Regions from separate parts of the Chroococcidiopsis sp. CCNUC1 genome, predicted to be linked through region 1. Evidence: riboswitches for the same ligand, from Rfam matches in the RefSeq annotation. Region 1 holds a riboswitch; the other holds the start of a gene.
What was found. A riboswitch is a leader RNA that binds a small molecule or an ion and turns the genes downstream of it on or off. The one in region 1 is predicted to bind cyclic di-AMP.

Region 1 (4,994 bases):
CTTTTGGGGCTGAATCTAAATCGAGGCTCAATTTGAGTTCCTTGGCTTGTGCCGCAGGCTGCATCATAGCAACAAGATCGCTTGTTAGCTCGCGAATCTCGACTATTGCAGGCTGAAGTTGCATTTGCCCTGCTTCGTATCGCGAGATTTCTAAAGCATCGTTAATCAAGTGTAATAAATGCCTACCACCGCTTAACACCTGTTCGATATGTTCTATATTGGCGTAGCTATCTTTTACCTCAACTCTGTCTTTCCGCTGTAGGCGCAAAAATAAATCGGCATAGCCAATGATCGAAGTCAAAGGAGTTTTCAGTTCGTGGGCGAGATGAGAAAGGTTTTCGCGATTTGCCCGCACCAGCCGCGTTAATTCCTGATTGTTGAGTGTCAGTTGACTTTGTAGCTGTTGTAGTTCTGCCAATCGTTGCTCGGTGTAGCTTTTAAAGCAGCGGGCGATCGCTTCATCAATGACAGTATCAATTAACCGAAAAGCACGAATCACCTCTAACGCTGAGCTTGTCTGCAAGCTTGTCTCAATGGTAGAGAAGATAACATGACGCAGAATTCGATACTCTCGGGCAATTTCCCCAGCCTCAAATCCTTGTTCTGCCCTAATGACACCGTGTTCTAAACTCACCTCTACTAGTGTCTTCAAATCGCTATCTTGTGATTGAGAAAGCACTGTTGCCATCGCTTGAATTACGCGCGGTATGCTGTCTTGCAAAGACTTGTACGGCAGTTCGTTAGCTGTTTCAATTTGGTCATCTGCACGAATGGCAGCAATCCAGTCCTTCAAAATCGTATCGCTTCGTTCGAGCAGCAGTTGACTGAAATCTTGCATCACTTCAAGCACGCATAGAGATAGGCATGGCAATCTTCAGTTTATAGGAACCTGCCAGATGGTGGAACCACTCTATCGTTCGATACTTCGGTAAGCAATGCTATGGTACTTCGCCAGTGGTTCGTCCGCATTTCTGCCCCGTAGAGATAGCTGAAAAGCTTTTCGACACTAATAGCAGCTCGATTCCCCTGCTGAAAATTTTGGCTTGATGTTATTGTAATTGTCTGCAAAAATTGCACGCTACCCGGAATAATTTGACGAATTTGAGTAAGAATGTTAAATTTCTCTTCAATAGTTTGAAAACAGTTAGCCTAATCCAGTGGTGTCTGTGTTGAGGAGTTCAAGACTTTAGTAAAACTGGAGCGGAGGAACCAAAATCTGGGGCTTATCTGGTTTAAAGATGAATTAGCAAGAACGAGTATCGAGTTCAGATCTTCATAATTCATCCTTGACAAGAAGAACATCTCTCAGTTCTAGCCCGTCAGCTAACTCCGTAGGCGTTGAGAGGAGACTGAAATAAGCAACATTATCAATAATGTGCTGCTTGGTTCAGCTTCCAAGGCTCGTACTGTTAAGCCTGTTGTACCTGCACTTGAAGAGACTGAAAAATAGCAGATGAAAATCCCACAAAAATCACTGGTAAAAATAAAGCAATTCGCCTTGAAAAATTGTCAGGCACGCAACGCCCACTCTACTAGGCTTGAATTTCAAGCATCAAATAGAACTGCTATAGTTGCGGAATCACAAACAGATGCGATCGCTTCATTACCTTAGCCGTATGTAGCTAACTACCAATAAATATCAAGCGCATTAGTAGAGTTTTGTATGGATGTAAAGCTCTATAACTTTGGTTAGAATAATTAATAATCAAACCAGTAGTAATAATATGGAAAACTGGCAGGCGATCGCTAGCACTATTACTTTCCTTAGTGTCATCTTTTTCGTGATGACAGAATGGATACACTTGACTATCGCGGCATTTTTAGGAGCATTAATTCTTGTTTTTACAAATGTGTTAACGCTAAATGAAGCAATTGGATATATTGGTAATAGCTACTCTACCATTGCTTTGTTTTTTGGCGTAATGGTGTTGGTACGAGCTTTTGAACCTACAAAAGTTTTTGATTATTTAGCCACCCAAATTGTGATTTTAGCTAAAGGACAAGGCAAGCGCTTGCTACTGGGAATTGTGGCAATTACAACTCCAATTTGCGCTTTTTTGCCCAATGCTACAACAGTTATGTTACTAGCACCGCTGATTCCTCCGATTGCAGAGGAAGTAGGGGTAAACTTTGTACCACTACTCATCTTAATGGTATTCGTAGCCAACAGTGCCGGATTACTAACATTGGTAGGAGATCCAGCTACATTTATTGTCGGAGATGCCGTAAACGTCAGCTTTATTGATTACCTCGCGCGCCTCAGTTTAGGTGGAGTTATTGCAGTTATTACTGTGGTTGCAATGCTACCATTTCTATTTCGTAAAATTTGGCATAAAGATTTAGAAGATTTAGAACATCTTCCCCATCCAAAAATTAATCATCCTCAAGTTTTAACATTAGGGATTGTTTTGATTGCTGGTGTTTTAACATTCTTTGTTATTGGGGAAATGTTACCAATTCCAATTTCTCCTGCTGCGGTAGCTTTATTAGGTGCAGCTTTAGCATTGTTACTGTCACATCATAGCAAAATTGATACAGTTAATAATATTTTGCGAGATGTCGATTGGAGTACGTTAATATTTTTTATGTCCATTTTCGTCTTAATTGGTGGACTAGAGAAAACTGGCGTCGTGACTAGCCTTTCTGGTGTTCTAGCAGCAATTTTAGGAAAAAATATTGCTTTAGGTTCGCTAGCGTTACTCTTTTTTGTTGGTATAGTCTCAAGCGTCGTGCCAAACATTCCTTTGGTTGTGGCAATGGTTCCGTTACTCAAACAGTATGTAGTCAATATTGGTTTGGCATCGCCAGTAATTCTAGAAAAAAGTTTTACAGGAGAGTTGCCAGCAGAAGTATTACCTCTGTTTTATGCCATGATGTTTGGTGCAACGTTAGGTGGAAACGGAACTTTAGTTGGAGCCTCTTCTAACATAGTTGCTGCCGGAATTGCCGAACAACACGGACGGCGAATTTCATTTAAAACCTTTCTCAAATATGGTTTACCCGTAATGGCAGTCCAATTAATAGTTGCTGCTATATACGTTACAATTCGGTTTTTGATTTAATTGGTCATTTGTCATTTGCGATTTGCGATCGCTACCCAAAAACTCCGCTCGCTGCCTTACCACTTACCAATTACCAATCACCAATTACCAAATAAATACATATATCTACAGAATGATTGACGGTAGAGAAATAGCGATGATATCTTAGGAAAGTTAGAGTAAGTCAGCCTAATCTAGTCCTTCACATGTATATAGATGAAGCTAGAACGGAGGAACCAATTGTAAGGGGCTTATCTTAATTTAAGAGGGGCATCTCTCAGCCCTAGCCCGTCAGCTAACTTCGTAGGCATTGAGAGGAGACTGAAGAGTAAGCATTATTTCATTAATGTTTTGAACTCATCAGTGTTCCTATCTGGTACTGCTCGATTTTACGTACCTGCGATTAACTCTGAGGAGTATCAATATGATATTTCAGTTAAATCTTGCTACTCTAGCAGTAGCCGGACAAGCTGCGTGGAAAAGGGTTAGACCGATTGTTATCAGGGATGCTGTTCTGTTACCTGCCGATGGTTTCTTGGGCATCATTATTTTGTGGTGGGCGATCGCTCTTGTCAATCCCGAATTAATGCCTACTCCACCACAAGCACTAGTAGCGAATTTAGACTACATTCTCAATCCATTTTACCAACGCGGTCCAGGCGATTTAGGCATTGGCTGGCTATTGTTGGCAAGTCTGCGAAGAGTATTAATCGGATTTGCTTTAGGCGCAGCAGTAGCAATTCCTGTTGGCTTCTTGATTGGAATGTCAAAGCCAGCAATGATGGCACTCAATCCCATTATTCAAATCTTCAAACCTGTATCGCCTTTAGCGTGGTTGCCGATCGCCTTAGCGATTTTTAATTTGGCAGATCCTTCGGCAATTTTTGTAATTTTTATTACTTCTTTGTGGTCCACAATTATTAATACAGCCTTGGGTGTTTCTAGTGTATCGAAAGACTATATCAACGTTGCTAGAGTTTTAGAAATGCCACCTTGGAGACAGATAACTAAAATTATTTTACCCGCTAGTTTACCTTATATTTTTACAGGCTTGCGAATTAGTTTAGGTATCGCTTGGCTGGTAATTGTTGCTGTAGAAATGCTCACAGGTGGTGTTGGGATTGGCTTTTTTGTCTGGGATGAATGGAGTCGCCTCAATCTTAGTTCCGTCTTCCTCGCAGTATTGGTAATTGGCTTAACAGGCTTACTGTTAGACTTCGCCGTTGCCAAAATTGAATCTCTAGTCATCCACCGCCGCCCCGCTTAGAAGAGAGCTGAGGGAGCTGAGGAGGCTGAGGGGGACAAGGGGGACAAGGGGGACAAGGGGGACAAGGAAGCAGGGGAGCTTCAGGTGCAACTACCAACTATCAACTACCAACTACCAATCCCCCCCCACACTCTACACCCTAGTTATTACGCGCCACTCACTTAATATGAACACCAACTGGACGCGACGCGAGTTTTTAGCAGGAATAGGCGCGACAGCGGCGGGAATGTCGCTGGGTGGTTGCGCGATTAGCGGCGACAGAAGCGCCACAGGACTTACAGCAGAAGCCGCAGCTATTGAACAAATAGTCGATCCGAAAACCTTAGAAAAACCAAATTTAACAGTAGGCTACGTACCAGTCAACGACTGCGCCCCATTTGCGATCGCTTGGCAGAAAGGATTTTTCCGCAAGTACGGGCTAAATGTCAAACTCAACCGCGAAGCTAGCTGGGGAACTTCGCGAGATGGCATCATCTTCGGACGTACCGATGCTGCTCCCGTTGTCAGTGGTGCTGTCACCAACGCCAGGACAGGAGCAGAAGGCGCGCGTCATGCCCCCCTATGTGCGGCAATGACAATTCACCGTCACGGCAACGCTATGACAATGAACCGCGCCATGTGGGATGCGGGTTTGCGTCCCTGGCGGGAGTACAATGGCAACTTAGAAGAATTCGGACGCGATTTTC
Region 2 (4,994 bases), 1.5 Mb from region 1:
GCCACCTGGGGGTTTTCTTCCCATACACCCAAGCCTTTAACCATTTCCAGGGGTGGTAGCAGCAAATTTAGTTTCTCAGTAAAATGAGAAACTAAATTTGCTTCAATTGAGTGAACGTGATAGCAAGCTTGAGCCGCTGGAAACAAGCTATAAATTACTTGATGAATTATCGTTTCTGCCGAAGGTTTAATATTAGCAGATGCTCTTTCTAAAATCTCACCAGTGAGGGTAACGCGCACGAAATCGCTAGTTGATAGTTCTCCTTTTGCCTTCCCACTTGCCGTAATCCAAAAACTATCATCAGGAAGACGAGCAGAAAGATTTCCCGCCGTTCCTACCATCCAATCTTGACGGTAGAAATAACGAGCAGCATCGATCAATTCAAAACGCGGATCGGTAGTTTTGCTATTAGTTACTGAAGGTTGATAATTAAGCATGAATCAGAGGTAATAAATATAATGAATTACGCGATCGCGCTTTGACGAAACCGAATCTCTTTGCCCGTGTATTGAGGAACCCAACCTGTTGTATCGATAAAATATCGTACAGCTTTAACTCGCCTTGCAGGTGTTAAATAAAACCAGTGTTCTGTTCCGGCGGGGACATTGATATATTCTTCTGGTTGTACTGTTAATTCTACTTGGCTACCATCGGGACGCACGAAACCAAATATTGCCTCGCCATCGACAATATATCTTACTTCATCATCGGCGTGGGTGTGGATGCGATCGAATTTTGTTAGCATCTCATCTAAATTTGGAATCCCAGGATGCAACGCAATTAAATCACGAGATTGATAGCCATCTGTTTGTTCGAGTTGCTCGAAATAGCGATCTAAAGCTACGAGAACTTCTTCTTTTTCCTCGGAATTTAAACTTTCTTGTGCTAGCAATTGCCGCAATTGGGCATCTTCTCCTACACTCCAGTAGTTGAGTTGAATATTAAGAGCAGCCAATTCGCGGCTAATATCAGCGAGTTGGTTGTAGATTGTACCATCTTCTAGTTTAAGAAGCGCCATAGGGAGTGAGTAGTGAGTAGTGAGCAGTGAAAATGCAAATAACAAACGATCGATTACCAATTACCAATTACCGATTACCAATGTCAACTGATAACTGTTCGCTGATAACTGATAAAAGGGTTTACATACAATTCTTTTTGACATTCTACGCCGACTTCAAATTTACAATCAGAACGGGGAGTGGCAATGCATAACAAAACGTAACCTTTTGCTGCTTGTTGAGGTTTGAGGGCGATCGCCTTTGTCTGTTCTACTTCACCTGATAAAATCCTGGCAGCACAAGTAATACAAGCCCCATAACGACAGCCTACGGGTAATTTTACTCCAGCCGCTTCTACCGCATCCAAAATATATTTGTCTGCTGCTACGTTAAGAGTAAAATTATTTCTGTTAACCAGTTCGATTTGATAGGTTTTCATTCGACCAAAAAACCTGCCCCTATGATTCTCTTAACTCTAAATCCAAATATCTGAAGTACAATCGCCACCAGGATATCGCATTTCGTGGGCGCGGGCTGCGCCGTTTGGTTCTTGACCAAAATCTATGTAAAAGTTTTCATTAATTTTCAATCCTCCCTTTTCCGTGTCGCAATCAATTTGCAACATGTAAGAGCCATTTTTGGCTAAGTCTGGATAAAATTGATTATCCCAAGTACTGAATAGAGAGTTAGTGACATACAACCGCTTACCATCTAAACTTAATTGCAGCATTTGAGGACCACCTTGCAATTTCTGCCCCTTAACTTCGCCACCTTTTCCTAATAAACCACCACACCAAACTTGCCCAGTCAATTTAGGCTGAGAAGGATTGCTAATGTCATACTGACGAATATCTCCATGCAACCAGTTGGAAAAATAGAGATAGCGATCGTCCATTGACAGCAAAATATCGGTAATTAAAGAGGGAACGGGAATTTCCCAGCCTTGAACCTCGACGGATGGAACATCAATAACTTTCTCAACTGCCCATTGTCCGTTAGATTTGTGCCAGTGCCAAATATTACTACTTAAGGCTGCACCAACATAGCCGTGCGTACTCTCTGGGTTGTGGTGAAAACGCACTTCTAAAGGAATTAAACCTTCTGTACCTAAGTCAAAACTTTGAATAATTTCGTGTTTTTTCCAGTCCCAAAAATGCAATTGCTGACCGTAATTTCCGGCTGCGACATCGTTGAGGTCAAAGCCTGGATAATACGTTTTGGGTGCGCCCCATTCGCTACTTACCATGATGTTATGGCGCGGCTGATACCAAAAGTCATAATTAAACTTCATCGCCGTGGCTTGTTGTTCCCAACGTCCGACAATATCAAAGTTTTCATCGAGTAACAAAAAGCCGCCAGGTGCATTCCCTTGACTATCACCTAACATCGAAATCATCACATGACCATCTGCTAGACAATGGACTGTATGAGGGGCTGTTAAATTTGTTTTCGCTTTGATTTCTTCTGGTTCGATGACTTTATAAATTTGAGGCGATCGCGTTTCTTTTGTATCTACAATATAAATCCGGCTCGATCGCTGTCCAGGTACGATCGTAAAGCGACGAGATTTACGCGCGTCACCGTGACACGAACTACATGCATTCCAACCAAAATGATGTAACTCATCGCCTAAATAAGGCATCGGTAAGCGATGAATTACCTGAGAATATGTCGGAGAGTCAGGATCGACATCAATCGTCGCTAAATAATCTGGTGCTTCAATTCCCGTACCCGTATAAAGGGCGATCGCATATAATGTTTTTTCTCTTTCTGCTTGCATCGCCGCTTGGGGAGATGCATAGCCAGGACCGCAGCAAGTATGATTGGTCATTGGTCATTTGTCGTTGGTCATTGGTTAAGTGCGGATACGACATGTCATATCTCTACAGTTAACCGTCTACTAATAACAAAACTAGCATTGATTGCTAGGAATACCGTACTATGTTTGTATTTCTTACAGATGGCTGAGATCCAGCAGTTTTAAATCAATTGTCAAATTACTGTTCATCTGACTGTGACGCGCTAACAGCACTTGAACGAATGACAACCTTCACGAGTAGTTCACAACTCAAATAGAAGTTTCACATACAATACTTAACAATCTGACCGAGTTTACTTCACAGTTTGTAACTTTTATTGACAGAACGTAGGGAGCGTGGTTTAGGATGTAGTTAACCAGATTAAATAAGTCAGCCTAATCCAATCATAATTGGAGCGGAGGAACCGAATTTTGGGGCTTATCTCTGAGATAAACAGAGAGGGACATCTCTCAGTCCTAGCCCGTCAGCTAACTTCGTAGGCGTTGAGAGGAGACTGTAAAGATCGAAGATTTCTAGATCCCATTCAGTGTCCTTGGCTGGTTTAAGCCCGCTACGTTTTACCTGTACTTGGTGCTAAGGAATTGATTCCTGATGGCAGCCAGAGGCAGGAAAGCTAGCCATAAGGAGAAGTAAACCAACAATGTTAGAAAAACAGAATCGCATTGCTTTAATTTCTGTTGATGGCGATCCAGCGATTGCGATTGGGCAAGAAGAGGCTGGAGGTCAAAACGTTTACGTGCGCCAAGTCGGTCTTGCCCTTGCCCAGCAGGGATGGAAAGTCGATATGTTTACTCGCCGTAGCAGTAAAGAACAAGCGGCGATCGTGCAACACAATGCTAATTGTCGCACGATTCGGTTACCAGCGGGAGCGCCAGAATTTATCGGACGGGACGAACTATTCAGTTATTTACCGGAGTACGTCAAAGCTTTCCAAGCTTTTCAACAACAACATGGATTTCGTTACTCGCTCGTCCACACTAACTACTGGCTATCTGCTTGGGTGGGAATGCGATTGAAGCAACTGCAACCTTTGAGTCAGATACATACATATCACTCGTTGGGTGCAGTTAAGTACAGAAATATTGACGAGATTCCAGCGATCGCAACTAAACGGTTAGCAGTAGAAAAAGCTTGTTTGGAAACAGCGGAACGGATAGTAGCCACCAGTCCTCAAGAACAAGAACACATGCGATCGCTTGTTTCAACCACAGGACAAATTGATATTATCCCCTGCGGTACGGATATAGACAGATTTGGGGCAATCGAACGCGAAGCAGCGCGGCAGCAGTTAGGAATTGCACCGGACGAAAAAGTCGTGTTGTATGTCGGTCGATTTGACAAACGTAAAGGGATTGAAACCTTAGTGCGATCGGTGGCAAGGTTGCACGCAGCAGGTCGGACTAACTTGAAATTAATTATCGGTGGTGGCAGCCAACCCGGTCGCTGTGACGGCAGAGAACGCGATCGCATTGAAGGAATTGTTGGAGAGTTAGGTTTAGATACGATAACTGTTTTTCCAGGTCGCTTGGACGATCGGATTTTGCCAGTCTACTACGCAGCTGCCGATGTTAGTGTCGTCCCCAGTCACTACGAACCTTTTGGTTTGGTAGCAATTGAAGCGATGGCAAGCCGAATTCCCGTGGTTGCTAGCGCTGTCGGCGGTTTGCAATTTACCGTAGTTCCAGAAGAGACGGGATTACTCGCACCTGCTAAAGATGACGTTGCGTTTGCCCAAGCGATCGATCGCATTTTAGCCGATTCTAGCTGGGCAAGAAAGTTAGGGGAACGAGGTCGGCAACGGGTAGAAAATCATTTTAGCTGGCAAGGTGTAGCAATCGAATTAGGACATTTGTATACCACATTGAATTCAGCCACGGTTGAGACGAGTAGAGCGATCGCAGCTTAGCAATAGTAAACGTTGGATAGCAAACTGCACAAGGAGAAATACCATGTTAAGGATTGGGGATTTCGTGCAACACAAGCAAGCAGATCTAACTGGTGTTGTCATCGGTTACGGACATCAGATAATTGATGACATTTATTTGCCAACATTAGTGGTACATTTAGATCGAAGCAAAAGTTTCAGCCGCAAAGGTATTATGGAAGATCTATCTTCCAAGTGGTTGCCTGTGGAAACAAAAATGCATACTCATGCCGCTTAGAGCTGAAAATTAGA

Region 2: another riboswitch for cyclic di-AMP. It lies ahead of M5J74_RS15320 (glycosyltransferase); the one in region 1 lies ahead of M5J74_RS08195 (ArsB/NhaD family transporter).

What each region holds. Positions count from the first base shown of each region.
Region 1 is NZ_CP097480.1:1,745,078-1,750,071, reverse strand. It holds gene M5J74_RS08200 (sensor histidine kinase) at 1-838, opposite strand, end outside; cyclic di-AMP (ydaO/yuaA leader) riboswitch at 1,137-1,353, shown strand; gene M5J74_RS08195 (ArsB/NhaD family transporter) at 1,725-3,062, shown strand; cyclic di-AMP (ydaO/yuaA leader) riboswitch at 3,218-3,366, shown strand; gene ntrB (nitrate ABC transporter permease) at 3,466-4,308, shown strand; gene M5J74_RS08185 (ABC transporter substrate-binding protein) at 4,475-4,994, shown strand, end outside.
Region 2 is NZ_CP097480.1:3,261,085-3,266,078, forward strand. It holds gene mtnB (methylthioribulose 1-phosphate dehydratase) at 1-437, opposite strand, end outside; gene M5J74_RS15305 (acireductone dioxygenase) at 464-1,018, opposite strand; gene M5J74_RS15310 (2Fe-2S iron-sulfur cluster-binding protein) at 1,102-1,437, opposite strand; gene M5J74_RS15315 (selenium-binding family protein) at 1,474-2,829, opposite strand; cyclic di-AMP (ydaO/yuaA leader) riboswitch at 3,180-3,315, shown strand; gene M5J74_RS15320 (glycosyltransferase) at 3,459-4,724, shown strand; gene M5J74_RS15325 (hypothetical protein) at 4,768-4,980, shown strand.